Methylorubrum populi: one gene and its partner. The protein of the gene in region 1 interacts with the protein of each later gene in a pairwise test. Links are inferred from orthologs where the notes say so. Each region holds a gene or a part of one and is shown on either strand. Other genes may lie near its edges.

Region 1 (13,455 bases):
GCCGTCCTTGCCTCGGCCATTCCCAACTCGCTTCCTGCCCGCTTGCCCTTTGCGAGGGAGGCCGGAGAGGTCGCGACCGCGCCATCCCCACCCAGGCCCTCTTCAAAGAAAGAGAGATTCTAGAATCTCTGTTTTTTCTCTTGGACGTTGGATCGTGATGCCGCAAGCGCGTCCACAGGCCCTCCCCACAGCCGCGGCGTTAATCGCCTCTTAACGGATTGGATCTAATGTCCACGATAGGCCAAGCTCACCAGCGGCTTGCGTGGGCCCCTGTGCCCTGAGGGCCCCTTCGGTCCCGGATTCTCCCACGGGGGCGACTCCGCCGTGCGCGCAAGATCACGGTGTTGAGGGAGGAGTCGATGGTTTTCGGGGCAACCCGCCATCGCGCGCCCGCCGGCCCGGCTTTTCCCCACTTGTCGACTCCTCGCCGGCCGGTTGGGGACATCCTGCCGACGAAACCGCTCTTGAACGCCTCAAGCCCTTGAAAGAGCTGGCTTTGCGATGAGGCGCCGACGCCTCTTCCAGCCGCGGCGCGGCGCCTTGACGGAGGGCCGAACCTGTCGGCGTGAGGCGGAGCCGAAGCGATCCAGGTTGCGCGGCGGCCTCCGCAACGGCCTGCCGGGTTCCGTTTCCGCGCCATCGGCCCGCCATCAGACTGAGGGCCGTCCGCGGAAGAACGGCAATTCGGCATCGCCTTCGCGCAAAAAAATGCTCTAAGCATCGCGGGCGGGGCGGCCACGCTGTCTCCCAGGATCGATGCGTCACGGCAGAGACGGGCCGACGATGAGCCGCAGCTACTTCCATCTCCACCTCGTTTCGGACTCCACCGGCGAGACCCTGATCAATGTCGGGCGCGCCGCGGCGGTGCAGTACGAGGGGATCTCGGCGATCGAGCACGTCTACCCGCTGGTGCGCTCGGGCGCGCAGCTCGAACGGGTGATCTCGGAGATCAAGGCGGCGCCGGGCCTCGTGCTCTACACGCTGGTCGGCCACGAACTGATCGAGCGCCTGGAGGAGGCCTGCCGCGAGACCGGCTCGCCGACGCTCAACGTGCTTCAGCCGGTGCACGCGCTCTTGCGCTCCTATCTCGGCGCGACCTCGACCGAGCGGCCGGGCGCCCAGCACATGCTCAACGCCGAGTACTTCAAGCGCATCGACGCGATGAACTTCACCCTGGCCCACGACGACGGCAACCTGCCGGCGGATCTCGACGAGGCCGATGTGGTGCTGGTCGGCGTCAGCCGCACCTCGAAGACGCCGACCTCGATCTATCTCGCCAATCGCGGGCTCAAGACCGCGAACCTGCCGCTCGTGCCCTCGATGCCGCTGCCGCCGAGCTTCGACCGGGTGAAGAAGGCGCTGATCGTCGGGCTGATCGCCAGCCCCGAGCGGATCGTGCAGATCCGCCAGAACCGCCTGCTCAGCCTCAAGGCCGACGACAATTCCTCCTACGTCGATCGGGAATCGGTGGCCGACGAGATCGCCGCCTCGCGCCGGCTCTGCGCCAAGTACCGCTGGCCGACCATCGACGTGACCCGCCGCTCGATCGAGGAGACGGCGGCCGCGATCCTCGATCTCTACCGCGAGCACCGCCTCAAGTTCATCGCGACCTGAGGCAGGGGGGAGGGCGGCGATCATGGACAACGCGGCGCTCGCCGCGGCCGATCTGCGCGAGACCGTCCAGGCCGGGCGCGGGCGCTGCACCGATCTAAGCCTGTCCTATCGGGACTGGGCGCCCCCGCCCGAGCTGCTGATCGGCGCGGTGACGCCGACGCTGCTGCGCGTCTATCACGAGCAGACCACCGTGCTCGGCACGAGCCTCTACGAGCTGCCGGGGGCGGAGGTGACGGAGGAGGGCGTGATCCTCCTCGACGGCGTGTTCCAGTACGCCAGCCAGCTCAACATCTTCCCCGTCAATTTCGAGGATCATTTCCGCGCCGTCGCCGCGCGGCTCCCCGATCTGCGCCGGGTCGACGTCGAGGCGCCGGTCGTGCTGCTGACCGGGATGGGCCACCAGATGTACGGCCACTGGCTGGTCGATTTCCTGCCCAAGCTCTTCCTGCTCCACCGGGCCGGCCACGACATCACGCGGCTCAGCTACCTCCTGCCCGCCGACACGCCGGATTTCGCCCGGGTCTGGCTCGGTCTGCTCGGCATCGGAGAGGACCGCCTCGTCGTCTACGACCGCACCCGGGACCGCGTCGCCTGCCGCCGGCTCCTCGTGCCGACGGCGCTGCGCTTCGTCAGCCGCGCCTCGCCGCTGATGCGGCAGGCTCGCCGCTTCCTGCTCGAACGCGCGGCGCCCGGTCCTCGCCGGCAGCGTCGTTGGCAGGCTCCTTGGACGCTCGGCCGCCGACGCGAGAAGCCGGGGACGGAAAAGATCCTGATCTCCCGCTCGGACAATGCCGATACGCACAACCGCCGCACCCTGGCGGAGCGGGCCCTGTTCGAGGAGACGGCGCTCGCCCGCGGCTTCACCCGCGTCAGGCCCGAGCGGTTGAGCGTGCCCGAGCAGATCGCCCTGTTCCGCTCGGCCGGTACGATCATCGGCGAATACGGTTCGGGGCTGCACGGATCGCTGTTCGCGCCCCCCGGCACCACCGTGGTGGCCCTGCGCGACAACGGGCTCGAACTCGGCTTCCTGCAGAGCTCCATCGACCACGCGCTCGGCCATGCCGGCGGCTACGTGATCGGGTCGGAACGCACGGGGGAGGGGTTCTTCTCCGTGGCGCCGCAGGATATCGACTTCCTGTTTGACTGGCTCGACTGGCGCGGCCTGCGCTGACGGAAACCCTTGTCCCTGTGAACGCCTCTGCTCTCTGGCGCCCCCCCGCGCCCCTCCTCCTCGCCTCGGCGAGCGCCACCCGGCGCGACCTCCTGACGGGGGCCGGCCTTCCGGTGGAGACGGCGCCCGCGCGGATCGACGAGCGCGCCCTCGAAGCCGAGGGCGGCGACATCAGCCCGGTTGAGCTGGCCCGGCGGCTCGCCCGCGCCAAGGCGCAGGAGGTGGCGGCCCGCCACCCCGGCCGCGTCGTGATCGGCGCCGACCAAGTGCTCGAATGCGAGGGCCGCGTCTTCCACAAGCCCGCCGACCTCGCGGCCGCGCACGACCACCTGACCCGGCTCCAGGGCCGTTCCCACGCGCTGCATTCGGCGGTGGCGATCCTGCGGGACGGCCGGGCGGAGGCGTTCGTCGAGCAGGACTTCGTGGAGACGGCGCGGCTGACCATGCGCCCCCTCGATGCGGCGGCCATCGACACCTATCTGCGGCTCGCGGGCGCGGCGGTGACCACGTCGGTCGGTGCCTACCAGCTCGAAGGGCTCGGCATCCACCTGTTCGAGCGGGTCGAGGGCGACCATTCGACGATCCTCGGCCTGCCGCTGACGCCGCTTCTGGGGCGGCTGCGGGGCCTGGGCCTGCTGGCGTTCTGACACGGCGAGGGACGATGGACGATCATCGGCAGGATCACCGGGACGACCACGCCCATCCGGATCACGGCCACGATCATGCCGGGCAGGGGCACCGCCATGCCCACGATCACGGCCATGGGGGCCACGGGCACGTTCACGCGCCGAAAAATTTCGGACCGGCCTTCGCCATCGGCATCGCGCTGAATCTCGGCTTCGTCGGCGTCGAGGCGCTCTACGGCTGGCTGTCGAACTCGATGGCGCTCGTGGCCGATGCCGGCCACAACCTCTCCGACGTGCTCGGGCTCGTCGCCGCCTGGATCGCCGCGGTGCTGGTGAAGCGCGCACCGTCGGCCCGCTTCACCTACGGCCTGCGCGGCTCCTCGATCCTCGCCGCCCTGTTCAACGCGGTGGTGCTACTGGTGGCCACCGGCGGCATCATCGTCGAGGCGGTGCAGCGCTTCCTCGAGCCGGCGCCGGTCGCCGGCGCGACGGTGATGGTGGTGGCCGGGATCGGCATCCTCATCAACGGCTTCACCGCGTGGCTGTTCGCCTCGGGCGCGGGGGGCGACATCAACATCCGCGGCGCCTACCTGCACATGGTCGCCGACGCGGCGGTCTCGGCCGGCGTGGTGCTGGCGGGCCTCGTCATCCTCGCCACCGGCTTCGACTGGCTCGACCCGCTGGTGAGCCTCGTCATCGCCGCGCTCATCATCGTCGCGACCTGGGGCTTGCTGCGCGACAGCGTGGCGATGTCGCTCGCCGCGGTGCCGCCCGGCATCGACCCGGAGGCAGTGCGCGCCTGTCTGGCCGCCCGCCCCGGCGTGCGCGGCCTGCACGACCTGCACATCTGGCCGATGAGCACCACCGAGCCGGCGCTCACCGCCCATCTCGTCGTGGCGGGCGAGGCGAACCACGGCCTCTTCCTCAAGGAGACGGCGGACGAGCTGCGGGAGCGCTTCGGGATCGGCCACGCCACCCTCCAGCTCGAGATCGAGGGGGAGACCGCCTGCACGCTGCCGAAGGGCTGCGTCGCGTGATGTCCATCGGCTTCTCAGGCGCATGCGCCGGCAGGATTCCATGACAGTCAGGGCCTTCGTCGTCGGCCACCCGATCCGGCATTCCCGCTCGCCGCTGATCCACGGCCACTGGCTCGCCGAGCACGGGCTTGCCGGCACCTACGAGCGCATCGACGTGGCGCCGGACGCCTTCGAAGCGTTCGTCCGCGGGCTGCCCGGTTCGGGCTTTGCCGGCGGCAACGTCACGATTCCGCACAAGGAGGCGGCCTATCGCCTCGCCGACTCCCTGACGGAGCGCGCGAAGAAAATCGGCGCGGTGAACACGCTGATCGTCGAGGGCGACCGGGTTCGCGGCGACAACACTGACGCTCCGGGCTTCATCGCCCATCTCGACCAGAGCCTTGGCCGAAGCCCGGACCAGGACTGGCCCGAACGGAGCGGCGGGACCGCCCTGGTGCTCGGCGCGGGCGGGGCGGCGCGGGCCATCGTCGTCGGGCTTGTGGAGCGGGGAATGCGGGTCCGGGTCGCCAACCGCAGCCCCGAGCGGGCGCGGGCGCTCGCCGAACTCGACCCCGACCACGTCGAGGCACTGGCCTGGGAGGCGGTGCCGGAGGCGCTCCCCGACACCGGACTTCTCGTCAACACCACCTCGCTCGGCATGGCCGGGCACCCGCCGCTCGCTCTCGACCTCGCCCCGCTCCCGAGCCGCGCGGCGGTGGCCGACATCGTCTACGTGCCGCTGGAAACGCCGCTCCTCGCCGCGGCGCGGGCGCGGGGGCTCGCCGCGGTCGACGGGCTCGGCATGCTGCTGCACCAGGCGGTGCCGGGCTTCGAGGCGTGGTTCGGCCTGCGTCCCGCCGTCACGCCGGCCCTGCGCGAGAAAATCGTCGCGGATCTCGCCGCGCGATGAGCGCTCCCGGCCAATCCCGCCGCCCCGTGGTGCTCGGCCTCACCGGCTCGATCGGCATGGGCAAATCGGCCACCGCCGCGATGTTCGCCGCCCGCGGCGTGCCGGTCCACGATTCGGACGCGGCGGTCCACGCCCTCTACGGGCCGGGCGGCGCGGCGGCGCGGGCGATCGGCGCGGCCTTTCCGGGCACCCTGACGCCGGAGGGGGGCGTCGACCGCCCGGCGCTCCGCGCGGCAGTACTGGGTGACGCGGAAAAGCTCGGCCGGCTCGAGGCGATCGTGCATCCGCTGGTCCAGGCCGAGAGCCGCGCCTTCCTCGCCCGCAACGCGGGGGCGCCGCTGGTCGTCCTCGACATCCCGCTGCTGTTCGAGACCGGGGCCGACGCCCGCTGCGACGCGGTCCTCGTCGTCACGGCCCCGCCCGAGGTCCAGCGCGCCCGCGTGCTCGCCCGCCCCGGCATGACCGAGGCCGCGTTCGAGGCGATCCGCGCCAAGCAGATGCCGGATGCCGAGAAGCGGGCGCGGGCGGACTTTTTGATCGACACGAGCCGCGGGTTCGAACACGCGGAAGCCGAGGTGGGGCGGATCGTCGAGGAGTTGGCGAGTCGAACCCGCTGACGGAAGCTGCCGGTTAACCCATCCTTCGGCGACCGGCGCGCAGGCTGCCCGCCGGCCACGGAACCAAAAAATGCTGCGCGAGATCGTCCTCGATACCGAGACTACCGGCACGGATGCCAAGAACGGCGACCGACTCATCGAGATCGGCTGCGTCGAGCTGATCAACCACGTCCAGACCGGCAAATTCTATCATCAGCTCATCAACCCGCAGCGGGCGGTGTCCGAGGGGGCATTCGCGGTCCACGGCATCTCGGACGCGATGCTCGCCGACAAGCCGGTCTTCGCCGATGTGGTGGATGCCTTCGTCGCCTTCTGCGGCGATGCGCGGCTGGTGATCCACAACGCGCCCTTCGACGTCGGCTTTCTCAATATGGAGTTCGCCCGGCTCGGGCCCGCCGCCCCGAAGGCGATTCCGTTGGAGGACGTGGTCGACACCCTGCTGCTCGCCCGCCGCAAGCATCCGGGTGCGGCCAACAACCTCGATGCCCTGTGCAACCGCTACGGCGTCGACACCACCCGCCGGGTCAAGCACGGCGCGCTGCTCGACGCGCAGATCCTGGCCGAGGTCTATGTCGAACTGCTGGGCGGCAAGCAGACCAGCCTGGGACTGAGCATCGCCGAGCCGGCCGGAAGCGTGGCGGTCGAGGCGCTGGCCGATTCGGGTCCGGCCGGGCCGCGGCCGATGCGCAGCCGGCTCACCGAGACGGAGCGCCTGCGGCATGGCAGCTTTGTCGAGAGCCTCGGAACAAACGCCGTCTGGCGGGAATACCTGGAACCGTAGTCCGGCCCTTCCATCGATGTCCCTCGTTAAGGTCCTGTTCGGACGCACTCTTCCGCGGCCCACCGCCTGACCGTTCGCCCGCGCCGTCGGCGGGTGCTCCCCGAGACAAATCGCCTTTCTTGCTGCGATGCAAAAACTTTCATCTTGCGGCGCAGCATAAGCGTTCCCATACCATCCCGGTGGATGGCGCGGGGATGAGCGCAATGATGGACGTGATGCAGGAGAGCCGGCCCGATACCCCGATCGCGTTCCGCGGCGGGGCAAGATCCGGCGACCACGAGAAGATCACGGTCAATCTCGGCTTCGTCGATCTCGGGCATGTCGATCTGCTCGTCTCGGAGGGCGTCTACGCCAACCGCAGCGACTTCATCCGCACGGCGATCCGCAACCAGATCGAGCGGCACGCCGACATCACCCGCCAATCGGTGGCCCGCAAACCGATCGAGGTCGGCCTGCGCCGTTACGGCCGGGCCGAACTGGAGACGGCGCGGGCGTCGGGGACACGGCTCGACATCCGCGTCCTCGGCCTCGCCGTGATCGCCGACGACGTTCCCGCCGACCTCGCCAGGGCCGCGATCGCCTCGATCGAAGTGCTCGGCAGCCTCCAGGCAAGCCCCGCGGTGAAGCGGGCGCTGGCCGACCGCCTGCTCTGATCCCGGACGACTTTGGATCCGGATAACCCCCTGCCCTCGTGACCCGCTGCGCGCGCGCGCGCGTCGCCGACCCGGAAAGCGAGACCCGCATGACCGACCGTCACAACGCCTTCTTCACCGACATGGCCGAGGCCACCCGCCTGACCCGGGCCGGACGGCTCGGCGAGGCGACCGCCCTGATCCAGCGCAGCCTCGGGGCCGCGGGACCGGCTCCCGAGAGGCCGCAGCCGGCCGAGGCCACCCCGCACGCAGTCCCGCGGCTCGAAGGCCCGGCGGCCCGGCTCGACCCGGAGGCGCATGCGGCGGACGCGGCCCACGCGGCGCTGATCCCGGAGCGGCTGCGCGAGAACATCGACCAGATGATGCAGGGCCTGCGCACCCTCGCTCCCTCCCTGCGGGGGCTGGTGGGGGGCAACCTGCACGCTCCGAGACCGGAGGGCGTCGAGCCCGAAGACGGCCAGTTCGTCGAGCGCAGCTTCTCCAATGCGGCCGGCGCGCGGGACTACAAGCTGTTCATCCCGAGCCCGCGGAGCGGGCGGCGACCGCTCCTCGTGATGCTGCACGGCTGCACCCAGACGCCGGACGACTTCGCCGCGGGCACGCGCATGAACGGGCTCGCCGAGGAGGAGGGGATCTACGTCGTCTATCCCCGCCAATCGAGCCGGGCCAACGCGCAGCGGTGCTGGAACTGGTTCGAGCCCGGCGACCAGGGCCGGGAAATGGGCGAGGCCGGCATCATCGCCGGGCTCGTCCGTGCGGTCTGCGCCGAGCACCCGATCGACCGCTCCCGCATCTACATCGCCGGCCTCTCGGCGGGCGGGGCGGCGGCGGCCAACATCGCCCGGGCCTATCCCGACCTGTTCGCGGGGCTCGGCGTGCATTCGGGTCTCGCCGCGGGCTGTGCCCGCGACCTGCCCTCGGCGCTGGCGGCGATGCGCGTCGGCGCGCCCGGTGCGGCCGAGCCCGGCGGTGCCGCCGGCTTCGGCGCCGGAGCGGTGACGCAGGCCCTGCGGGTGCCGACCATCGTCTTCCACGGCGAGGGCGACGGCACGGTCCATCCCCGCAACGCCGAGGCGGTGCTGGCCCAGGCCGGGGTCGAGGCGCTGACGCCGCGGCGAGAGGGCGGGACCGGGAGCGGTCACAGCTACACCCGCACCCGCTACGCCGACGAGACCGGCCGGGTGCAGGCCGAGGCGTGGTCGGTGCAGGGCGCGGGCCATGCTTGGTCCGGCGGCAGCCCGGCGGGCAGCTACACCGACGCGAACGGGCCGGATGCCTCGCGGGCGATGCTCGACTTCTTCCTCAGCCACAGCCTGCCGGGCGCACGGGGATAGGGCATCATCCCGAAAGGCGGCCGCCGGCTTCCGGAAACGGTGACGTAGAATCAATCGGCCGGGGCATCACGCCGGATCTCGTATCCCGGGTGCTGCCCCGGCTCTCGGCGCGAGGCCAGCGCCGCCGCGAGCCCGTCGGGAAACAGGGCGACGCCGTCCGGCAGCGCGGCCGGAGCGAGCCAGCGCGCGGTGCAGGCCGTGCCGTCATCCTCGCTGAAACGGATCACGTCGCGGTCGTAGAGGGTCGCGTCGTGCAGGCGGATATCGGCGGCGAAGACGATCTCGTGACCCAGCGCGCCCTCGTGGCGGTAGATATTCTCGAACACCGTCCAGGGGCCGGCGATGGTCACGCCGCAGCCGAGCTCCTCCCGGAATTCCCGCGCCAGGGCCTGCTCGCGGGTCTCGCCGAAGGCGATGCTGCCGCCCGGCGGACGCACGCCCTTGATCCGGCCGCCGTCGTCGAGGACCTCGACGGCCAGCAGCGCGTCCCCGCGCCACGCCAGCCCGATCACCTTGACGCGGATCGCTTGAGGCGGACGCCAACTCGTCATGGAATTCGGTTCCTTCGATCATCGGCGCGGCCGATGCGGGAGGCTAGAGCATCATCCCGAAAGGTGGTTTCCGGATTTCGGAAAAAGATGATGCAAAAACAGAAGCCTAGCGCATCTCCCGCGCCGCGGCCTCGGCCAGGGCCTCTCGAAACGCCGCCCATTCCGCCGCGTCGATCGCAAGCGTCACCGCCGGCGGGCGCGGCAGCACGAGGGCGGCGGCGAGGTCGCCGGCGGCGAGGCTCAGGCCCCGGTACTGCGCGAAATGGGCGAAGGTGACACCGAGTCCCGTTGGTCCCGCCTCGACGCGGCCGACCGCCAGAAGATCGAGCGGCACGGTGAGGCCGCAGCGCAGGGCCTTGGACAGCGCTTCCTTCAGGCACCACAGCCGCGTCAGCCGCTCGGCCTCCGGCACGGCAAGGCAGGCGGCGAGGTTCCGGCGCTCGACTGCCGTGGTCTGGCGCGTCAGCAGGGCGATGTTGGCCGGCCGGATCCGCTCCAGATCGATCCCCATCGGGCAGGCTTCGGGAAAGACGACCGCCACGGCGACCGGGCCGGCATGGGACAGGCTGACGCCGAGATTCGCGGTGCCCTCGCCGGAGAGAACCGGCTGCTCCAGCACGCCGGGTCGGATCGCCAGGGTCCGCGGGTCGAGATCGGGCCGGAGCGCGGCGAGCGCGCATTTGGCGGCGTAGCGCCCGATCAGCAGGCCGTGGCGGCGGCGGGGGTGGAGGCGGTCGGTGAGGAGCGCCTCCTCGTCGCCGTGAAGGAAGCCGGCGCGATGAGCGTTGAGCCAACCGAGCGGCGCGCTCGCCAGCGCCAGGGCGGCCTGCAGCGGCCCGATCCGGGGCGCGTCGAGCCCGAGACGCAGGCTGCGCACCAGCGGCCGGTCGGTCCCCGCTCCTGCCGCGCTTTCGGCGCTTTCCTCACCCGTCATGCCCACCCGCCTCGCCCGCATCAACCAGGAAGGAAACGCGCCATTTTCGCAATGCGAAAGCCCGGACTTTTCGTCCTCGCCCTGAGCGGCCTGCTGTGCGGCTCCGCGCCCACGGCGGCGGATGACGGTGCGTCCGCATGGATCGCCGAGGCCGTGGAGCGGGCCTACCGCCCGCTCCTGAAGGCGTACGAGGTGCCCGGCCTCGCCGTCGCCGTGACGCGGGACGGGCGCTCCGCCGTCTTCACCTTCGGGCTTGCCGACCGGGACGGGCAGCGTCCGGTGACGCGGGACACGCTGTTCGAGATCGGCTCGGTCAGCAAGACCTTCACCGCGACGCTCGCCGCCTACGCGCAGGGGCTCGGCCGGCTCTCGCTCGAGGATGCACCGAGCCGGTTCCTGCCGGTGCTGCGGGACAGCGCCCTCGACCGGGTGAGCCTGCTCGAACTCGGCACCTACACCGCCGGCGGCCTGCCGCTGCAATTCCCCGACAGCGTCACCGACGAGGCGGCGATGACCGCCTATTTCCGGCATTGGCAGCCCTCCGCGCCGCCGGGCACTGAGCGACGCTACTCCAATCCGAGCCTCGGCCTGTTCGGAGCCGCTGCCGCGGCGGCCCTCGGCGGCGATTTTTCGGCGTCGATGCGGACCCGGCTGTTTCCGGAACTCGGACTGAAGAACTCGTTCATCCGCGTGCCCGAGGCCGCGATGGGCGGCTACGCCTGGGGATACGGCAAGGGCGAGCGGCCGATCCGCGTCAATCCGGGCGTTCTCGATGCCGAGGCCTACGGCGTCAAATCCAGCGCCGCCGACATGATCCGCTTCGTCGAGGCCAACATCGATCCCACCCGCCTCGATCCGCCGATGCGGCGGGCGGTCGAGGGCACCCATGTCGGGTATTTCCGAGTCGGCGCGATGGTGCAGGGCCTCGGCTGGGAGCAGTACCCCTATCCGGTCTCGCTGGAGCGTCTTCAGGCCGGCAATGCGCCGGCCATGACGCTGGAGGCGCAACCGGCCGCGCGGCTCGATCCGCCGCAGGCGCCGAGCGGGCCGACGCTGTTCAACAAGACCGGCTCCACCAACGGCTTCGGCGCCTATGTCGCCTTCGTGCCGGAGCGGCGCATCGGCCTCGTCATGCTGGCCAACCGCGCCGTCCCGATCGCGGCGCGCATCGCCGCGGCCCACGCGGTGCTGGAGGCGCTGGCGGCGGAAGGCCCCTGACGCCTCAGCGCTCCCGATCGGTGCGGAAGGCGTGCGGCACCCGCGCCATGCCGACGGCCTCGTAAGTGCCCTCGACGCCTGGTGCGGCGGTGAGCAGCAGCGAGGTCTCGGGGCCGGCCGCCGCCCGCGTCTCGGCGATGAGGCGGCGGCCGATGCCGAGACCCTGGCAGTCGCGGGCGACCGCGAGGTCGGAGAGATAGGCACAGAAGGCGAAGTCGGTGAGCGTGCGCGCCACGCCGACGAGGCGCCCGTCCCGCCGGGCGGTGACGATCAGGTCGGACGCCCGCAGCATCCGGTCGAGCCGCTCGAGGTCTTCGGCCGGCCGCCGCGGCGCGAGGCCGGACTCGACGAGGACACCCTGGAAGGTTTCCGCGTCGAGATCCGGCTCCAGCCCGTAGACGATCGCGTCGCCCACCGGAGGCTCACGCCTCGGCGGCGAAGCGGCCGTGGCAGTGCTTGTACTTCTTGCCCGAGCCGCAGGGGCAGGGCTCGTTGCGGCCGACCCGGCCCCAGGTCGAGGGGTCATCGGGCTTGCGCTCCAGCACCGCCGTGTCCGCCGAGAGGTCGCGCGCGGCAAAGCCGTAGGCGCCGCCCGCCCCGCCGTCGCTGCCGCCATAGGCGAACTCGTTCTCGCCGGTGGCCGGGTCGCGGTGCTCGGGGAACATCGGCGGCAGCTGCGGCTCGCCAAAACCCGCCTGTTCGAACCCCGCGCCGGGGAAGTCCTCGGGGCCCTGCTGCATGATCTCGACATGGGCGAGCTGAGCGGTGACCTGCTCGCGCAGGGCCGCCACGAGGCCGTTGAACAGCTCGAACGCCTCCGACTTGTACTCGTTGAGCGGGTCGCGCTGGGCGAAGCCGCGCCAGCCGACCACCTGCCGCAGGTGGTCGAGGGAGACGAGGTGCTCGCGCCAGAGGTGGTCGAACACCTGCAGCACCACCTGCTTCTCGACATAGGCCATCACCTCGGCGCCGTTGCGCTCGACGCGGGCGGCATAGGACTCGTCGGAGGCCTTGCGCAGGCGCTCGCGGATCTCCTCGTCGGCGATGCCCTCTTCCTTGACCCACTCCTCCACGGGTAGATCGAGGTTGAGCAGGTCGAGGGCGCGCTGCTTCAGCCCTTCCGCGTCCCACTGCTCGGCATAGGCGTTCTCGGGGATGTGCACGGCCACGAGATCGTCGATCACGCCGTGGCGCATCTCGTCGATGGTGTCGCGCACGCTGTCCTGGCCCATCAGGTCGCGGCGCTGCTCGAACACGACCTTGCGCTGGTCGTTCATGACGTTGTCGTATTTGAGCACGTTCTTGCGCATGTCGAAGTTGCGCGCCTCGACCTTCTGCTGCGCCTTCTCGATCGCTTTGTTGATCCAGGGGTGGATGATCGCCTCGCCCTGCTCCAGGCCGAGCCGCTGCAGCATCCCGTCCATGCGGTCGGACCCGAAGATGCGCATCAGGTCGTCCTTGAGGGACAGGTAGAACTTCGACCGGCCCGGATCGCCCTGGCGGCCGGAGCGGCCGCGCAGCTGGTTGTCGATGCGGCGCGACTCGTGGCGCTCGGTGCCGATGATGTAGAGCCCGCCCGGCAGATCCTTCTTGCGGCCCGCCTCCGGATCGGCCTTCTCGCCCGAGGCCAGCACCTTGGCGCGGTTCTCGGCGATCTCGGCCTTCAAGGCCTCGATCGCGGCGTCGCGCTCGGGCCCGTCGGCGAGGTGGCCGAGCTCCTTCTCGATGCGCATTTCGAGGTTGCCGCCGAGTTTGATGTCGGTGCCGCGGCCGGCCATGTTGGTGGCGATCGTGATGGCGCCGGGCACGCCGGCCTCCGCCACGATGTAGGCCTCCTGCTCGTGGAAGCGGGCGTTGAGCACGGCGAAGCGCTTGGTCACCCGGTTCTCGCGGGCGGCGGCGTAGACGTCGGTCAGGGCGTTCGGGTCGGAATAGTCGAGCAGCGTGTAGCCGGCTTTCTTCAGGAGCTCGCCGATCAGCTCCGACTTCTCGATCGAGCCGGTGCCGACGAGCACGGGCTGCAGGCGGCT
Region 2 (14,701 bases), 480 kb from region 1 along the record:
AGACGATGAGCAGGCCGCCGAGGATTTCGAGGCGGCGCTCGATCTGGCCGAGGCGGTAGCTGGAGCGGCGCTGCAGCACCACGCGGCGGTGATCGACCCACTCGCGCAGGCACTCGGCCAAGCCGATGACGCGGGGCACGACCCCGCCGACGAGGACGTTGAGATTGAGCGGGACCCGCGCCTCCAGCTCCGAGAGCCGGAACAGCGATTCCATCAGCATCACCGGATCGACCGAGCGCGAGCGCGGCTCCAGCACGACCCGCACGTCCTCGGCCGACTCGTCGCGCACATCGGCCAAGAGCGGCAGCTTCTTCTCCTGGAGCAGGTCGGCGAGCTTCTCGATGAGGCGCGCCTTCGGCACCCCGTAGGGGATCTCGGTGACGACGATGTTCCAGGTGCCGCGGCCGAGATCCTCCTTCGCCCAGCGCGCCCTCACACGAAAACCGCCGCGGCCGGTGCGGTAGGCCTCGCGGATCACGTCGGGCGAGTCGATCAGGATGCCGCCGGTGGGGAAGTCCGGCCCCTGCACGAAGGTGCAGAGCTGCTCGGAGGTCGCCTCGCGGTTCTGGATCAGGTAGAGCGCCGCGTCGCAGAGTTCGGCGGCGTTGTGCGGCGGGATCGAGGTCGCCATGCCGACCGCGATGCCCTGGCTGCCGTTGGCCAGAAGGTTCGGGAAGGCCGCCGGCAGGACGACGGGCTCCTCCTTCTCGCCGTTATAGGAGGGGCGGAAATCGACCGTGTCCTCGTCGATCCCGTCGAGCAGCAGGCGGGCGACCTCGGTCAGCCGCGCCTCGGTGTAGCGGTAGGCCGCCGGACCGTCGCCGTCGATATTCCCGAAATTGCCCTGGCCATCGACCAGCGGGTAGCGCTGGGCGAAGTCCTGGGAGAGGCGCACCAGCGCGTCGTAGATCGCTTGGTCGCCGTGGGGATGGAAGTCACCCATCACGTCGCCGACGATTTTTGCGCACTTTTTGAAAGCCGCGGTCGGGTTAAGACGCAGCAGGTTCATGCCGTGCAGGATGCGCCGGTGCACGGGCTTGAGGCCGTCGCGGGCATCGGGCAGCGCGCGCTGCATGATCGTCGAGAGCGCGTAGGCGTAGTAGCGCTCCTCCAGCGCCGTCTTCAGCTCGACGCTCTCGATGCCGTCGCCCGGCGGCGGCAGGACGGGCTGGCCCATCACTCACTCCACATCGTCATTTTCGTCCGCAAGGCCGACGCGCGCCGGCCTTACGCCCCCGCAACCCGTCAGGACGGGTCACGGCATCCCGCAAGAAAAATGGAACATAACACGAACATCACCCACTCTGGCCAGTGCCGAGTGCGACGAATCGTGCCCGCTCCTCCGGCGTGCCCTGCGCCCGCGGGCGCCAGACATGCTGATCGAGGAAATACCCCGTCAAGGTAAACCCCTCCCGAACGTCGTGGGCGTCCGGCGTGCGCCAGCCGCTGCCGGGCTGGTCGCGGTCGCGCAGGAAGGGCGGCAGGGCCAGCAGGCGGTCGCGATAGGGCTCGCCCGCCGAGGCGCTGACCGCGCGCCCGCTCTTCGGCGAGACGTAGACCAGGGCGTCGTTGGCGCCCGTCGCCGCGCAATGCGACAGGTCGAGGCCGAAGCCGAGGCTCGCCAGCAGCGCCAGTTCGAACCGCACCATCAGGGCGGGGGCGATCTCGGGATCGTCGAGATGGGCAATCAGGACCTGCGCCGCCTCGTAGAGGGCAGGATGCGGGTCGCGCTCGGGCAGGAGCCGCAGCAGCGTCGAGAGATGACCGATCCCGTAGAGGGCGAGGCCCGAATCCATCAGCCGCGAGGCGTTCATGGTAAGCGGCTCGACCGCGTAGGCGCCGAGCGCCCCGTCGAGCCGCGCCCGCCACGTCGCGCGCAGCGTGTTGCCGGGCTGGAGCATCGGCTGCATCCGCCGCGAGCGCCCGCCATGGACGAGCCCGAGATGGCGCCCGTGCTCCGGCGTCATCAGTTCGAGCACGACCCCGGTCTCACCGTGCTTGCGCAGGCCGATCACGAGGCCTTCGTCGGTCCACTGCATGGGGGAGAGATAAGCATTTTTTCGCCCCGCGGGAGCCGGGCCGGACACCGAACCGCGCCGCGGGTGCGGGGCCATTTCCCGCTTTGATAGAAATTGCTACGCCTTCACACGCAATAGGAGATTCGCAGATGATCAGGAGGCGAGGGAGCATGGTGTTGGCTTTGGCCCTGACCGCCGGCTGCTCGGTGCGCGCGGCGCCGCCTTCCACCACCACGGGCACCGTGCGCGAGCGGATCGCGGCGCTCGCCCGCGGCCAGGTCGCCTTCGGCTCCGTCTCGCTGCTCCCGGTCCGGTTCGAGCGAAGCCGTATTACCGGCCCGTTCGAGGATGGCGGCCGCCGGCTCTATTGCGTCTCGACCCGCATGAAGGGCCGCAGCCTCGGCGAGCCGGAGCGGCCTAAACTCGTGGTGCGGGAGGAAGCGGACAATCTCACCGTCCTGCGCGACGAAGAGGACGTCTGCGAGGGGCACCGCAGCGAGCCGTTTTCGGAGTTGGACTCACCGGCACGCTGAACCGGATGTTGCCCGCTCTGGGCAGACCGTCTGGCGAAGAGCGGCGCCCATGCCTTCTCCGTCATCCCGGGGCCGCATCGCGGAACCCGGGATCCACCCGTGATGCGGCGCTGACGTCGGAGGTCGCGGCCCGTCGTGGATTCCGGATTCGCCTGCGGCGCTCCGGAATGACGAGGAAGGGGCGAAACGGGTTGCACTCACACCCCCAAAGATGATCCGCTCCGGCCTGATGCCTTCCCGTCCCCTGTCCCTCACCCTCGACCTCATCGCCCGTGCCCATCCCGACACCGTCCCCGACGATGAAACAGCGCTGACGCTGCTCTCCGACGACGATCTCGCGCCCGAGCTCGAAGCGATGCTGGCGCGGCGTGCCTCGTCTGAGGGCGGGCTGTGGGTGTTCGCCTACGGCTCACTGCTGTGGAACCCGGAATTCGCCGTCTCCGAGCAGCGGCTCGGCACGCTGCGCGGCTGGCACCGCCGCTTCTGCCTGCTGCAGCGGCGCTTCCGCGGCACGCCGGAGAGTCCCGGCCTCGTGCTGGGACTCGACCGCGGCGGAATCTGCCGCGGCGTCACCTTCCGCCTGGACGATGCCGACCCGCACGCGACCCTGATGCCGGTCTGGCGGCGGGAGATGAAGGGCAAGGGCTACGAGGGGCGCTGGGTCAGCGTGGAGACGGACACCGGGCCGGTCACGGCACTGACCTTCATGGTGAACCGGGCGAGCGACCGCTACACCGGCCGCCTATCCGACGCCGCGATCGCGGACAGGATCGCGGCGGCCTGCGGGCATCTGGGGCCCAGCGCCGAGTATCTGTTCCGCACCGTGGAGGCCTGCGCCCGGCTCGGCATCCACGACCGGCACCTGTGGTCGCTCCAGGCGCTCGTGGCCGAGCGCCTGGAAGACCGGCGCGCGGCCTGCGCGTAGTTCTCGCCTCCGTCATGCGGGGCGAGGCGTCAGCGATCCAGGGCGCGAGCGTGCCGGATCAGGCACGCCGCGGCTGGACGGCTTCGCCCCGCTCGCCCTGACGGACGTGCGAGAAGACTACTGCCCGTCGATCCGGGCGCCGAGAAGCGCGATGGCGCGCTGGTAGACGCCGGCGGCGTTCCAGCCCTGGATCGCGGCGAAGTTCGGCTCACCGGGCTGGTAGCCCGCACCGCGCTGCCAGCCGTGACCTTTCAGGAAGTTGGCGGTGGAGTTCAACGCGACCGGCGCGCTGTCGAGGCTGCCGCCGACGCCGTAGGTCAGGACGTTCTTGGGCAGGAACTGGGTGTGGCCGACCTCGCCGTGGGCAGCACCCCGGGTCGCGGGCGTCAGCACGCCGCTGTCGACGAGCTTGAGCGCCGCGTAGAGCTGGTCGGTGAAATAGGCCGAGCGGCGGCAATCGTAGGCGAGCGTCGCCACCGCCGACAGGGTGTTGACGTTGCCCTTCACCGCGCCGAAGCCGGTCTCCATGCCCCAGATCGCCAGGAGCGGGCCCGGCGGCACGCCGTAGCGCTGCTCGATCGAGGCGAAGAGGGCCGCGTTCTGAGCCTTGAGGGCGCGCCCGCGGGAGACGATGGTGTTGCCGCCGCGCTTGGCCAGGAACTGGTCGAGCGAGAGCTTGAAGCTCTTCTGGCCTCGATCCGCCGAGATCGTCGCCGTGGAGTAGGAGGTGTTGGCGAGCGCCGCGAGCGCCGCCGGGCTGGCCCGGCCCTTGGCTTCGGCGATGAACTCGTCCTTCCAGGCCTCGAAGCCGGCGGCATTGTTGCCGCACTGCGCCGCCTGCGCGGCACCGGCCAGCCCCATTAGGGCGGCGGCGGCCGTCATTCTCAAACCGTGTCCGGTCATCCCACACTCCATCGGGCGGCGACCATGCGGCGCCGCGGCATTCGAAGGGCTTCGGCCGCTTCGCGGCGCCGGGCGAACTCCGCCAACCGGAGTTCCCACGCGCCACCTTGGGTTTGGCCGAACCTTACCTTGGCAGAATCACCGAGCTGTGGCGGCGATGAGGCACGAAAGGTTCTGTAACGCCAATATCCTGCGGAGGTGATCGGATTGGTTACCGGGGGGTTCGGGCGGGCCCCTTCAATTCACCTCGACCTGCACCACGCCCGGCACGGCGCGCAGGGCGCCCGCCACCTGCGGGGTCGCCTGATAGCGGTCCTTCAGACGGACCTCGACCTCGCGCTCGCCCCCGTCGAGGATCAGGATCAGCGAGACCTCGCCCTCCCCGCGCAGGGTCAGGCGCTGCTGCACCGAACTGATCGCCCGGTCGTCGCGCAGGAAGATCCGCATCCCCTTCTGGTGGCGGGCGGCGGCCTGATCGAGGGGCTCGGCGGTGGTGATGCGGGCGCGCACGTCCTCGCCCTCCAGGTTGGCCTGGATCGTCAGCACCAGCGGGCGGCCGGGTTCGAGGATGTCGCGGTACTGGTTCAGCCCCTCGGAGAAGATGATCGCCTCGAAGTGGCCAGTCTGGTCCGAGAGGATGACGATGCCGAGCTTGTTGCCGCTCTTGGTGCGCCGCTCGGAGCGGTCGAGCACCGAGGCCGCGATCCGCCCGACGCTGGCCGAGCCCGCCCGCACCGCGCGGCAGAAATCCGCCCAGGACTGAACCCGCAGCTTCTCGAGGATCGGCCCGTACTCGTCGAGCGGGTGGCCCGAGAGGAAGAAGCCGATGGCGTCGCATTCGCGCTTGAGCTTGTCCGTGTGGGTCCAGAATTCGTGCGGCGGGATGCGGAGCGCCACATCGGCGGAGGCGACGCCGCCGAACATGTCGGTGATGCCGGAGGTCTCGGCCTCGGCCGCGCCTTGGGCCATCTTCATCATCGGCTCGACCGCGGCCCAGGCCCGCGCCCGGTCGGGCTCGATGCAATCGAGAGCGCCGGCCGCGATCAGGTTTTCCAGCGTGCGCTTGTTGACGTGGCGCGGGTTGAGGCGCCGGGCGAAGCAGGCGAGGTCCTTGAACGGCTTCTCCCCGCGGGCGGCGACGATCGATTCCACCGCCGAGCGGCCGACGCCCTTGATCGCGGCGAGCGCGTAGAGGATGCGCCCTTCCTTGACGTCGAACACCACGCCCGAGGTGTTCACCGAGGGCGGCTCGACGGTGATCTTCAGGCGCTGCGCGTCCTGGCGAAATTCGGCGAGCTTGTCGGTGTTGTCGATGTCGAGCGTCATGGCCGCGGCCAGGAACTCGACGGGAAAGTTCGCCTTCAGATAGGCGGTCTGGTAGGTCACGAGCGCGTAGGCCGCCGCGTGGGACTTGTTGAAGCCGTAATCGGCGAACTTGGCGAGCAGGTCGAAGATCTCGTTGGCCTTGGCCTGAGTGATCCCGCTCTCCAGGCAGCCCTTCACGAAGCGGTCGCGCTGGGCGTCCATCTCCGCCTTGATCTTCTTGCCCATGGCGCGGCGGAGCATGTCGGCCTCGCCCAGGGTGTAGCCGGCGAGAACCTTGGCGACCTCCATCACCTGCTCTTGGTAGACGATGATCCCGAAGGTCTCCTTCAGGATCGGCTCCAGCATCGGGTGCGGGTACCAGCTCGCCTCGTTGCCGGCGTCGCGCCCGAGCTTGCGCTCGCAATAGACCGGGATGTTGGCCATCGGGCCCGGGCGGTAGAGCGCCACCAGCGCGATGATGTCCTCCAGGCGGTCGGCCTGCATCTCGCACAGCGCCTTGCGCATGCCGGCGGATTCCACCTGGAACACCGCGACCGTCTCGCCGCGCCCCATCGGCTCGTAGGTCTTTGGGTCGTCGAGCGGGATTTGAGCCAGATCGACCTCGATGCCGCGCTGCTTCAGCAGGTCGGTGCAGCATCGCAGCATCGTCAGAGTCTTGAGGCCCAGGAAGTCGAACTTCACCAGCCCCGCCTGCTCGACCCACTTCATGTTGAACTGGGTCACCCGCATGCCCGTCTTCGGGTCTCGGTAGAGCGGCACCAGCTCTTCGAGGGGGCGGTCGCCGATCACCACGCCGGCGGCGTGGGTCGAGGCGTGGCGGTGCAGGCCCTCGAGCTTCTTCGAGATTTCGATGAGGCGGGCGACGATCGGCTCCTCCTCGATCGCCTGCTGCAGCTTGGGCTCGCCCTCGATGGCTTGCGCCAGCGTCACGGGGTTGGCCGGGTTCTGCGGCACGAGCTTGGTCAGCTTGTCGACCTGCCCGTAGGGCATCTCCAGCACGCGGCCGACGTCGCGCAGCACGCCGCGGGCGAGCAGGGTACCGAAGGTGATGATCTGCCCGACCTGACGCTCGCCGTAGCGCTGCTGCACGTAGCGGATCACCCGCTCGCGGCCCTCGACGCAGAAGTCGATGTCGAAGTCCGGCATCGAGACGCGCTCGGGGTTGAGGAAGCGCTCGAACAGCAGGCCGAAACGGAGGGGATCGAGGTCGGTGATGAGGAGCGACCACGCCACCAGCGAGCCCGCGCCCGAGCCGCGGCCCGGACCGACGGGAATGTCGTGGTCCTTGGCCCACTTGATGAAGTCCGAGACGATCAGGAAGTAGCCCGGGAACTTCATCTTGACGATGACGTCGAGCTCGAACTTCAGCCGCGCGCGGTAATCCTCCTCCGAGAAGCCCGGCGCGGTGCCGTGCTGCTTCAGGCGCAGCTCCAGCCCGGCCTCGGCCTGGCGGCACAGCTCCGTCGGCTCGTCGGCGGCCACCGCCTGGACCGGCGCCTCAGCGGCCTCGGCGAGTGCTTCGGCCATGGGCGGGGCCTCGCCCGCGGCGACGCTGGCGAAGTTCGGCAGGATGGGTTTGCGGGTGCGCACCCGAACGGCGCAGCGCATGGCGATCTCGACGGAGGCCGAGAGCGCGTCCGGCAGATCGCGGAACAGCTCCATCATCGCCGCCCGCGTGGTGAAGGCGTGGCGCGGGGTGAGACGGCGGCGGCGCTCGTCGGAGACGAGGCGGCCCTCCGCGATCGCGAGCAGGGCGTCGTGGGCGTCGTAGTCGCCGGGCTTGGCGAAGAACGGCTCGTTCGTCGCGACGATGCCGAGGCCGTTGCCGTCGGCGAGCCGCAGCAACTCGCGCTCCACCGCGCGCTCGTCGTCGAGGCCGTGGCGCTGGATCTCGACGTAGAGGCGCTCCTCGCCGAAGGCCCCTTTCAGCACCTCCAGGCGGCGGGCCGCCTGGTCGGCGCGGCCGGCGCGCAGGCTGGTATCGAGCGGCCCCGTGAGCCCACCGGTGAGGCCGATCAGGCCGTCGACATTGCCCTCCAGGGCCGAGACGGCGAGGTTGGGAGCGGCGCCGAGCGGACCGTCGAAATAGGCCCGGCTGCCCAGCCGAAGCAGGTTGCCGTAGCCGGTCTCGTCCTGGGCGAGCAGCACGATGTTGGCGCAGCCGGCCTGCGGCATGCGCGCCATCGGATCGGGCGCCTCGAAGCAGACGGTGAGTTGGAGGCCCGCGATCGGCTGGATGCCGGTGCCGGCGGCCTTTTCGGAGAATTCCAGCGCGCCGAACAGGTTGTTGGTGTCGGTGAGCGCGAGCGCGGGCTGGCGGTCGGCGGCCGCCGCCTTGACGAGGTCGGCGACCTTCACGCCGCCTTCGAGCAGCGAGTAGGACGAATGAACGTGGAGGTGGACGAAGCCGACCTCTTTAAGCGTGCGCGCCATGAGGGACCCTGTTCGGATCCCCCTAAGATCGCCGTTCAATGCCTTGCGAGTCTGTCACCGGCACGCCGCACCGCGGGCGATATCCACCGTTCTTCGAACCCGGCGTCGTCCAGACGGGTGATCCGGTGTGAAACCACCCGCCTGATGACATTTCCTGTGAGCAACGCTTCCGGCACCGGAACAAAGCGCGCTCGAACGCGGACCATTAATGGATCGGCGCCAAGGCTACCGCCCAGAGCGCGACCGCACCGAAGAGCAGGCCGAAGGCGGTGAACTCGACGACGCTGGTAAGGAACACGCGCTTGGTCATGGCTTCCACTCCGTGTTGATGGAGTGATTTTTGTTCCTGTTTTGTTCTGTGTAAAGTCTGGGGACGCGGTGACACGGCGGTATGGTGAACGATGTGTTGCCAGCGCCACTGTGAGGCTGCAGCCTCCCGCGCCCGACCGCCGCCGAGCGCCCTGCCTCGGTGCCGATGCGTGGCAGGCCCTTTCCGTCATTGCGAGGCGGATACGATGCGATCCAGCGCCTGCTCTCTCCGGATCCGCGCCACCGAGGCGCCTCGCATTCGCACGCGATGACGGCTGAGGATCGAACCCGAGGCGCTCGCCCCTAGCCGAGCTGCTCGATCATCCCGTCGCGGATGGTCACGCGGCGGTCCATGCGGGCGGCCAGATCCATGTTGTGGGTCGCGATCAGGGCCGCGAGGCCCGAGGCGCGCACGAGCTGGAGCAGGATGCTGAAGACCCGTCCCGAGGTCTGCGGGTCGAGGTTGCCCGTGGGTTCGTCGGCCAGCAGCAGGCGCGGGCCGTTGGCCACCGCGCGGGCGATGGCGACGCGCTGCTGCTCGCCGCCCGAGAGTTCGGCCGGGCGGTGCGGCAGGCGGTCCTTGAGGCCGAGGAAGCTCAGGAGTTCGGCGGCACGGGCCTCCGCCTCCTTGCGGGCGAGCCCGCGGATGAGCTGGGGCAGCACCACGTTCTCCAGCGCCGAGAACTCCGGCAGCAGGTGGTGGAACTGGTAGACGAAGCCCATCTCCTCGCGCCGCAGGCGGGTGCGCTCGGCGTCCGACATCGCCGCGGTCGGCTGGCCGCCGATATAGACCTCGCCGCCATCGGGCCGCTCCAGCAGGCCGGCGACGTGGAGCAGGGTCGATTTGCCGGCGCCCGAAGGGGCCACCAGGGCGACCAGCTCGCCCGGCCAGATCGCCAGATCGGTGCCGCGCAGGATCTCGAGCGCGCCCTCGCCCTGCTGATAGCGGCGCTGGACGCCCGCGAAGAACAGGGCCGGCACGGGCTGGGCGCCGCCGTCATTCGTCTGAGCCATATCGGGGCGTTCCGTCAGCCGTAGCGCAGGGCCTGCACCGGATCGAGCCGGGCGGCGCGCCAGGAGGGATAGAGGGTCGCCACCAGCGACAGCAGGATCGAGGTGATCACGATGATGGCGACCTCGCTCGTGTTCATCTCGGCCGGAATCTCGGCGAGGAAGCGCACGGTCGGATCCCAGGCGGTGGGAAAGAGCGTGCGCTGGATCGGCTTGATGTTGAGGGTGAACAGCACCCCGCCGATCAGCCCGATCGCCGTGCCGACGAGGCCGATCAGCGCCCCGTTGATGAGGAAGACCCGCATGATCGTGCCCGGCGTCGCGCCCATGGTGCGCAGGATCGCGATGTCCGAGGACTTGTCGCGCACGAGCAGGATCAGGCCCGAGATGATGTTTAGCGTCGCCACGATGACGATGAGGTTGAGGATCAGGAACATCACGTTCCGCTCTACCTCCAGGGCGCCGAAGAAGGTGCGGTTGGTCTGGCGCCAGTCGGTCAGAAGGATCGGGCGCTCGGCCGCCATCTCCAGCGGCTCGCGCATCTCACCCACCGCATCGGCGTCGTCGAGATAGATCTCGATCACGCTGACGTCGCCGTCGCGGTTGAAGAAGGCCTGCGCTTCGGCCAGCGGCATGAAGGCCATGGTGGTATCGAAATCGGTGACGCCGATCTCGAAGATCGCCTTGACCGTATAGGTCTTGGTGCGCGGCGCGGTGCCGAACGGCGTGCTCGCGCCCTTCGGCGTCGAGAGCGTCACCTGATCGCCCGCCTGGAGGCCGAGGGCGTCGGCGAGCCGCTTGCCGAGCGCCACGCCCTGGCCGTCGTCGAAGCCTTCGAGCGTGCCGCTCTTGATGGCACCGGACACCGCCGGGATCTTCGGCAGATCGGATTCGCGCACGCCGCGCACGAGCACGCCGGAACCGCCATAGGGGGAGGAGGCGAAGGCCTGCCCCTGCACCATCGGCACCACGGCGCGCACGCCTGCGACCTTCTCCAGCCGGTCGGAGAGATCGACGTAGTCGGTGAACAGCCGGTCGATCGGCGCGGCGAAGACGTGGCCGTTCAGCCCGATGATCTTGGAGCGCAGCTCGGTGCGGAAGCCGTTCATCACCGAGAGCACGATGATGAGGGTGGCCACGCCCACCGCGATGCCGAGCACCGAGAACAGGGCGACCACGGAGACGCCGCCCCCCCGGCGGCGCGCCCGCAGGTAGCGCCCGGCGATGATCCACTCGAACCCGGCGAAGGGCGGCGTCGAGGCGCTCGCGCGGGCGCTCCTCAGCCGTGCCAGGATGCCCCGCAGGGAGATGCCAGCCTTACCCAACGCGAGTGCCATCGCGGCCGGTCCTCAGACGCGCCGGATGCGGGCGGGGAGATCGACGGGATCGACGGTCTCGCGCTCCCCGCTGGCGCGGCGCTTCAGCTCGACCTTGCCTTCGGCCAGACCCTTCGGACCGACGATCACCTGCCAGGGCAGGCCGATCAGGTCGGCGGTGGCGAACTTGGCGCCGGGCCGCTCGTCGCGGTCGTCGTAGAGCACGGACAGGCCGGCCGTCTCCAGCGCCGCCTGGATCTCGCCGCAGGCCGCATCGCAGGCGGAATCGCCGACCTTGAGGTTGATCAGCGCCACGTCGAAGGGGGCGATCGCGTCCGGCCAGATGATGCCGGCCTCGTCGTGGCTCGCCTCGATCGTCGCCGCCACGAGCCGGCTCGGGCCGATGCCGTAGGAGCCCATATGCACCGGCCGCTCCTGCCCGTCGGGGCCGGTGACGACCGCCTTCATCGGCGTCGAGTACTTGGTGCCGAAATAGAAGATGTGGCCGACCTCGATGCCGCGGGCGGAAAGGCGCGAGGCCTCCGGCACCTCGGCGAACACCGCCTCGTCGTGCATCTCGTCGGTGGCGGCGTAGTGCGAGGTCCAGGCATCGACCACGCCCTGCAGCCCGGGGACGTCGTCGAAATCGACGGACGGAGGCGGCACCGGCATGTCGAGATAGGCGCGGTCGCAGAAAACCTCGCTCTCGCCGGTCTTGGCCAGGATGATGAACTCGTGGCTGAGATCGCCGCCGATGGGGCCGGTATCGGCGCGCATCGGGATCGCCCGGAGGCCGAGCGTCTCGAAGGTGCGCAGATAGGAGACGAAGACCTTGTTGTAGGAGTGGCGCGCGGCGGCCTGATCGAGGTCGAACGAGTAGCCGTCCTTCATCAGGAACTCGCGCGAGCGCATGGTGCCGAAGCGCGGACGCACCTCGTCGCGGAACTTCCACGAGATCTGGTAGAGGTTCTTGGGCAGATCCTTGTAGGAGCGGGCGCTGGCGCGGAAGATCTCGGTCACGACCTCCTCCGCCGTCGGGCCGTAGAGCAGGTCACGCTCGTGCCGGTCCTTCAGACGCAGCATCTCCTTGCCGTAGGCCTCGTAGCGGCCGGACTCGCGCCAGAGATCGGCCGCCTGAATCGTCGGCATCAGGATCTCGATGGCGCCCGCACGATCCTGCTCGGCGCGGATCACGTCGCAGACCTTGTTGAGGACGCGCAGACCCAGCGGCAGCCACGCGTAGATGCCGGCGGCCTCCTGGCGGATCATGCCGGCACGCAGCATCAGGCGGTGCGAAATGATCTCCGCTTCCTTGGGCGTCTCGCGCAGGATCGGCAGGAAGTAGCGGGAGAGACGCATCGTTCGACCTTGGAAGAGAGCAGGCGCGGCCAACGGAGGAGCTGGGCCTGCGTGCCGAGGCACACAACACATTGCCCCTGCAAAACACAAGCGCCCGACGAGCACAGGATCGGTCCGCAATAAGGCGGAACGAAGCCGGCGAAGGGCCTGCAGAATGCATCATTTATCAATTCAGGAGACCACTTGCCGCTCGCCCTGCAAAAAAGCGCTGCGAACCATCTCTCCCCTGATGACAAAGAGAAATCTTCTTCCTATAAGCAGCGCCGTGATGGTCGCAGCCCACGAGGCAGCGCACGGTCCGGGTCTTGGGAGGAACAATCAGCCAACGCGCCGCAAGCAATGCGCGACATAAATCAGGCTGAAAAATACTTCGGTTTTCCAAAGCAAGGCCTCGTGCCTTGCTTTTTGTTTTTGCACTGAGCTTGCCCTGTAGTCGGCTCGATATTTAGCTCCCGGGCGGAGTGCAGCTTTCGCCGCTACAGGCGGGCCAGCGGGAAGATCAGCAGCGCTGCGAAGAACGCCACCGCAGCCAGAATGGTGGTCAGCAGAGCTTTCTCGCGCAGGCGCGGGCTGGCGGGCGCCCCCGGATCCTGGCCGGGCACCAGCCGCTGCGGGTCCGCCTCGGCGGCATTGCCCAGCGGCAGGATCGCGAACAGGAAGGTCCACCACAGCACGAAGTAGAGCGCCAGCGCGCCGAACACCGTCAGGTCGAACCCCTTCACGGCCACCGCCGCGAACAGCGCGATCAGCACGGCCACCGTCAGGAGGGTCAGGGGCGTCGAGGCGGTCAGGATGCGCAGGGGCGAGCGGGTCATCGTCTTCGAACACTCGTGAAAACGGCCGGGCTGGCGCCCGACCGACAATCTCGAACCGGGGCCGATCGCTCAGACCTGCTCCAGCTCCACCAGCGTCCCCAGGAAGTCCTTGGGGTGGAGGAAGATCACCGGCTTGCCGTGGGCGCCGATCTTCGGCTCGCCGGTGCCGAGCACGCGGGCGCCCGCCGCCTTCATCTGGTCGCGGGCAGCGATGATGTCCTCGACCTCGTAGCAGACATGGTGGATGCCGCCGGCCGGGTTCTTGTCGACGAAGCCCTGGATGGTCGAGTTCTCGCCCAGCGGCGACATCAGCTCGACCTTGCTGTTGGGCAGTTCCACGAATACCACCGTCACGCCGTGTTCCGGCTGCGGCAGCGGCTCGGTCACCTTGGCGCCGAGCGTGTCGCGGTAGACCGCGGTCGCCGCATCGAGATCCTTCACCGCGATGGCGACGTGGTTGAGCCGTCCGATCATGCTTGCCTCCCTCCCTGTCTTCTCGAGCGTCACGCCCGGCGCGTCTCGCCGGGCCTCGTGAAAGGATCCCGCGCGCCTCGCTCTCCGGCAAGGTCGCGCATCCCGACGGCCCGCGCCCGCTCGCCGAGGCGATGCGGGCGCGAGGCGATCACACCTCCACCACCTGCACGTGGCAGGCGGGCTTCTTGCCCCAGGCCTCGTTGACGGCGGAGCGCACGGCGCGATCGACCGCGATCTCCACGGCCTCCGAGTCCTTCATCTTGCCGCGCGACAGGCCGTTGATCGTCCGGTTGACGGTGTCGACCACGGTGTCGAGCAGGGGCTCGCCGCTGCGCCCGCGATTGGGCAGGCCCATGATGTCGACCGCCGGCTCCCCGGCCATCTCGCCGCGCTCGTCGATGGCGAGCGCCACCGAGACGAGGCCGGTCTGCGACAGCTTGCGCCGCTCGGGGATCGCTCGGTCCTTCGAGTCGATGAGGACGTTGCCGTCTTTGTAGAGCCGCCCGGCGCGGACATGCTCGACCACCTCCGGCTTGCCAGGCGCGAGGCGGACCACCGCGCCGTTGCGGGCCTTCACCACGGTCTCGACGCCCTGCGAACGGGCGAAGCGCGCATGCTCGTCGAGATGCAGGGCCTCGCCGTGGACCGGCACCACCGCCTTCGGCCGCGTCCACGAATACATCGCCACCATCTCCTCGCGGCGGGGATGGCCGGAGACGTGGACGAGTTCGGTGCGGTCGGTGATGACCTCGATGCCGTCCTCGATCAGGTCGTTGATGATGGCGCCGACATCGCGCTCGTTGCCGGGGATGGCGCGGGAGGAGAAGATCACCCGGTCGCCGGCGGTCAGCGAGATCGCCGGGTGGTCGTGGCGCGAGACCCGCGACATCGCCGCCCGCGGCTCACCCTGCGAGCCGGTGAGCAGGCAGACCACCTTGTCCCGCGGCACGTGCGAGTAGGAATCGGCCGAGAGGAAGTCCGGCAGCCCGTCGAGGTAGCCGCATTCGCGGGCGACATCGATGACCCGGTCCATGGCGCGCCCGACGGCGATCACCTGCCGGCCGCAGGCCTGGGCGGCCTCCGCCACCGCGCGGATGCGGGCGACGTTGGAGGCGAAGGTCGTCACCGCGACGCGATGGGGCGCGTTCTCGATCAGCTTGCGCAGGGTCGCGGAGACCTCGGCCTCGCTCGGCGAGCGGCCCTCGCGCAGCACGTTGGTCGAGTCGCAGATGAGGGCGAGGATGCCCTCGTCGCCCAGCGCGGTGAAGGCTTCCGGCGA

Evidence for each region.
Region 2: the proteins of dnaQ (region 1) and dnaE interact in binary tests that used the Escherichia coli proteins (3 or more experiments, as listed by UniProt). The link is inferred for Methylorubrum populi from one-to-one orthologs.

Annotation. Positions count from the first base shown.
Region 1 is NZ_AP014809.1:1,632,556-1,646,010, reverse strand. Bases 5,062-7,879 are described here. They hold dnaQ (DNA polymerase III subunit epsilon), read left to right. Parts: upstream 5,062-6,024; coding sequence 6,025-6,735; downstream 6,736-7,879. Other genes in these bases: MPPM_RS07525 (extracellular catalytic domain type 1 short-chain-length polyhydroxyalkanoate depolymerase), read left to right, coding at 7,478-7,879; MPPM_RS07530 (ribbon-helix-helix domain-containing protein), read left to right, coding at 6,939-7,388; coaE (dephospho-CoA kinase), read left to right, coding at 5,334-5,954; MPPM_RS07545 (shikimate dehydrogenase), read left to right, coding at 5,062-5,337. Outside these bases: hemE (uroporphyrinogen decarboxylase), read right to left, coding at 1-20; MPPM_RS07565 (pyruvate, water dikinase regulatory protein), read left to right, coding at 784-1,614; MPPM_RS07560 (glycosyltransferase family 61 protein), read left to right, coding at 1,637-2,785; MPPM_RS07555 (Maf family protein), read left to right, coding at 2,803-3,432; MPPM_RS07550 (cation diffusion facilitator family transporter), read left to right, coding at 3,447-4,448; more of MPPM_RS07545, read left to right, coding at 4,489-5,061; more of MPPM_RS07525, read left to right, coding at 7,880-8,722; MPPM_RS07520 (NUDIX hydrolase), read right to left, coding at 8,773-9,273; MPPM_RS07515 (4'-phosphopantetheinyl transferase family protein), read right to left, coding at 9,380-10,207; ampC (class C beta-lactamase), read left to right, coding at 10,259-11,425; MPPM_RS07505 (GNAT family N-acetyltransferase), read right to left, coding at 11,430-11,840; preprotein translocase subunit SecA, read right to left, coding at 11,848-13,455. UniProt on the Escherichia coli protein: DNA polymerase III is a complex, multichain enzyme responsible for most of the replicative synthesis in bacteria. The epsilon subunit contain the editing function and is a proofreading 3'-5' exonuclease.
Region 2 is NZ_AP014809.1:1,154,870-1,169,570, forward strand. Bases 4,417-8,480 are described here. They hold dnaE (DNA polymerase III subunit alpha), read right to left. Parts: upstream 8,139-8,480; coding sequence 4,617-8,138; downstream 4,417-4,616. In the rest of the region: parC (DNA topoisomerase IV subunit A), read right to left, coding at 1-1,177; DNA repair protein RecO, read right to left, coding at 1,296-2,039; MPPM_RS05410 (hypothetical protein), read left to right, coding at 2,168-2,551; MPPM_RS05415 (gamma-glutamylcyclotransferase), read left to right, coding at 2,781-3,476; MPPM_RS05420 (lytic murein transglycosylase), read right to left, coding at 3,594-4,379; MPPM_RS05430 (ABC transporter ATP-binding protein), read right to left, coding at 8,751-9,461; MPPM_RS05435 (lipoprotein-releasing ABC transporter permease subunit), read right to left, coding at 9,476-10,795; proS (proline--tRNA ligase), read right to left, coding at 10,808-12,133; MPPM_RS27830 (hypothetical protein), read left to right, coding at 12,317-12,553; MPPM_RS05445 (DUF1467 family protein), read right to left, coding at 12,610-12,948; mce (methylmalonyl-CoA epimerase), read right to left, coding at 13,018-13,422; MPPM_RS05455 (ribonuclease J), read right to left, coding at 13,571-14,701. UniProt on the Escherichia coli protein: DNA polymerase III is a complex, multichain enzyme responsible for most of the replicative synthesis in bacteria. This DNA polymerase also exhibits 3' to 5' exonuclease activity. The alpha chain is the DNA polymerase catalytic subunit.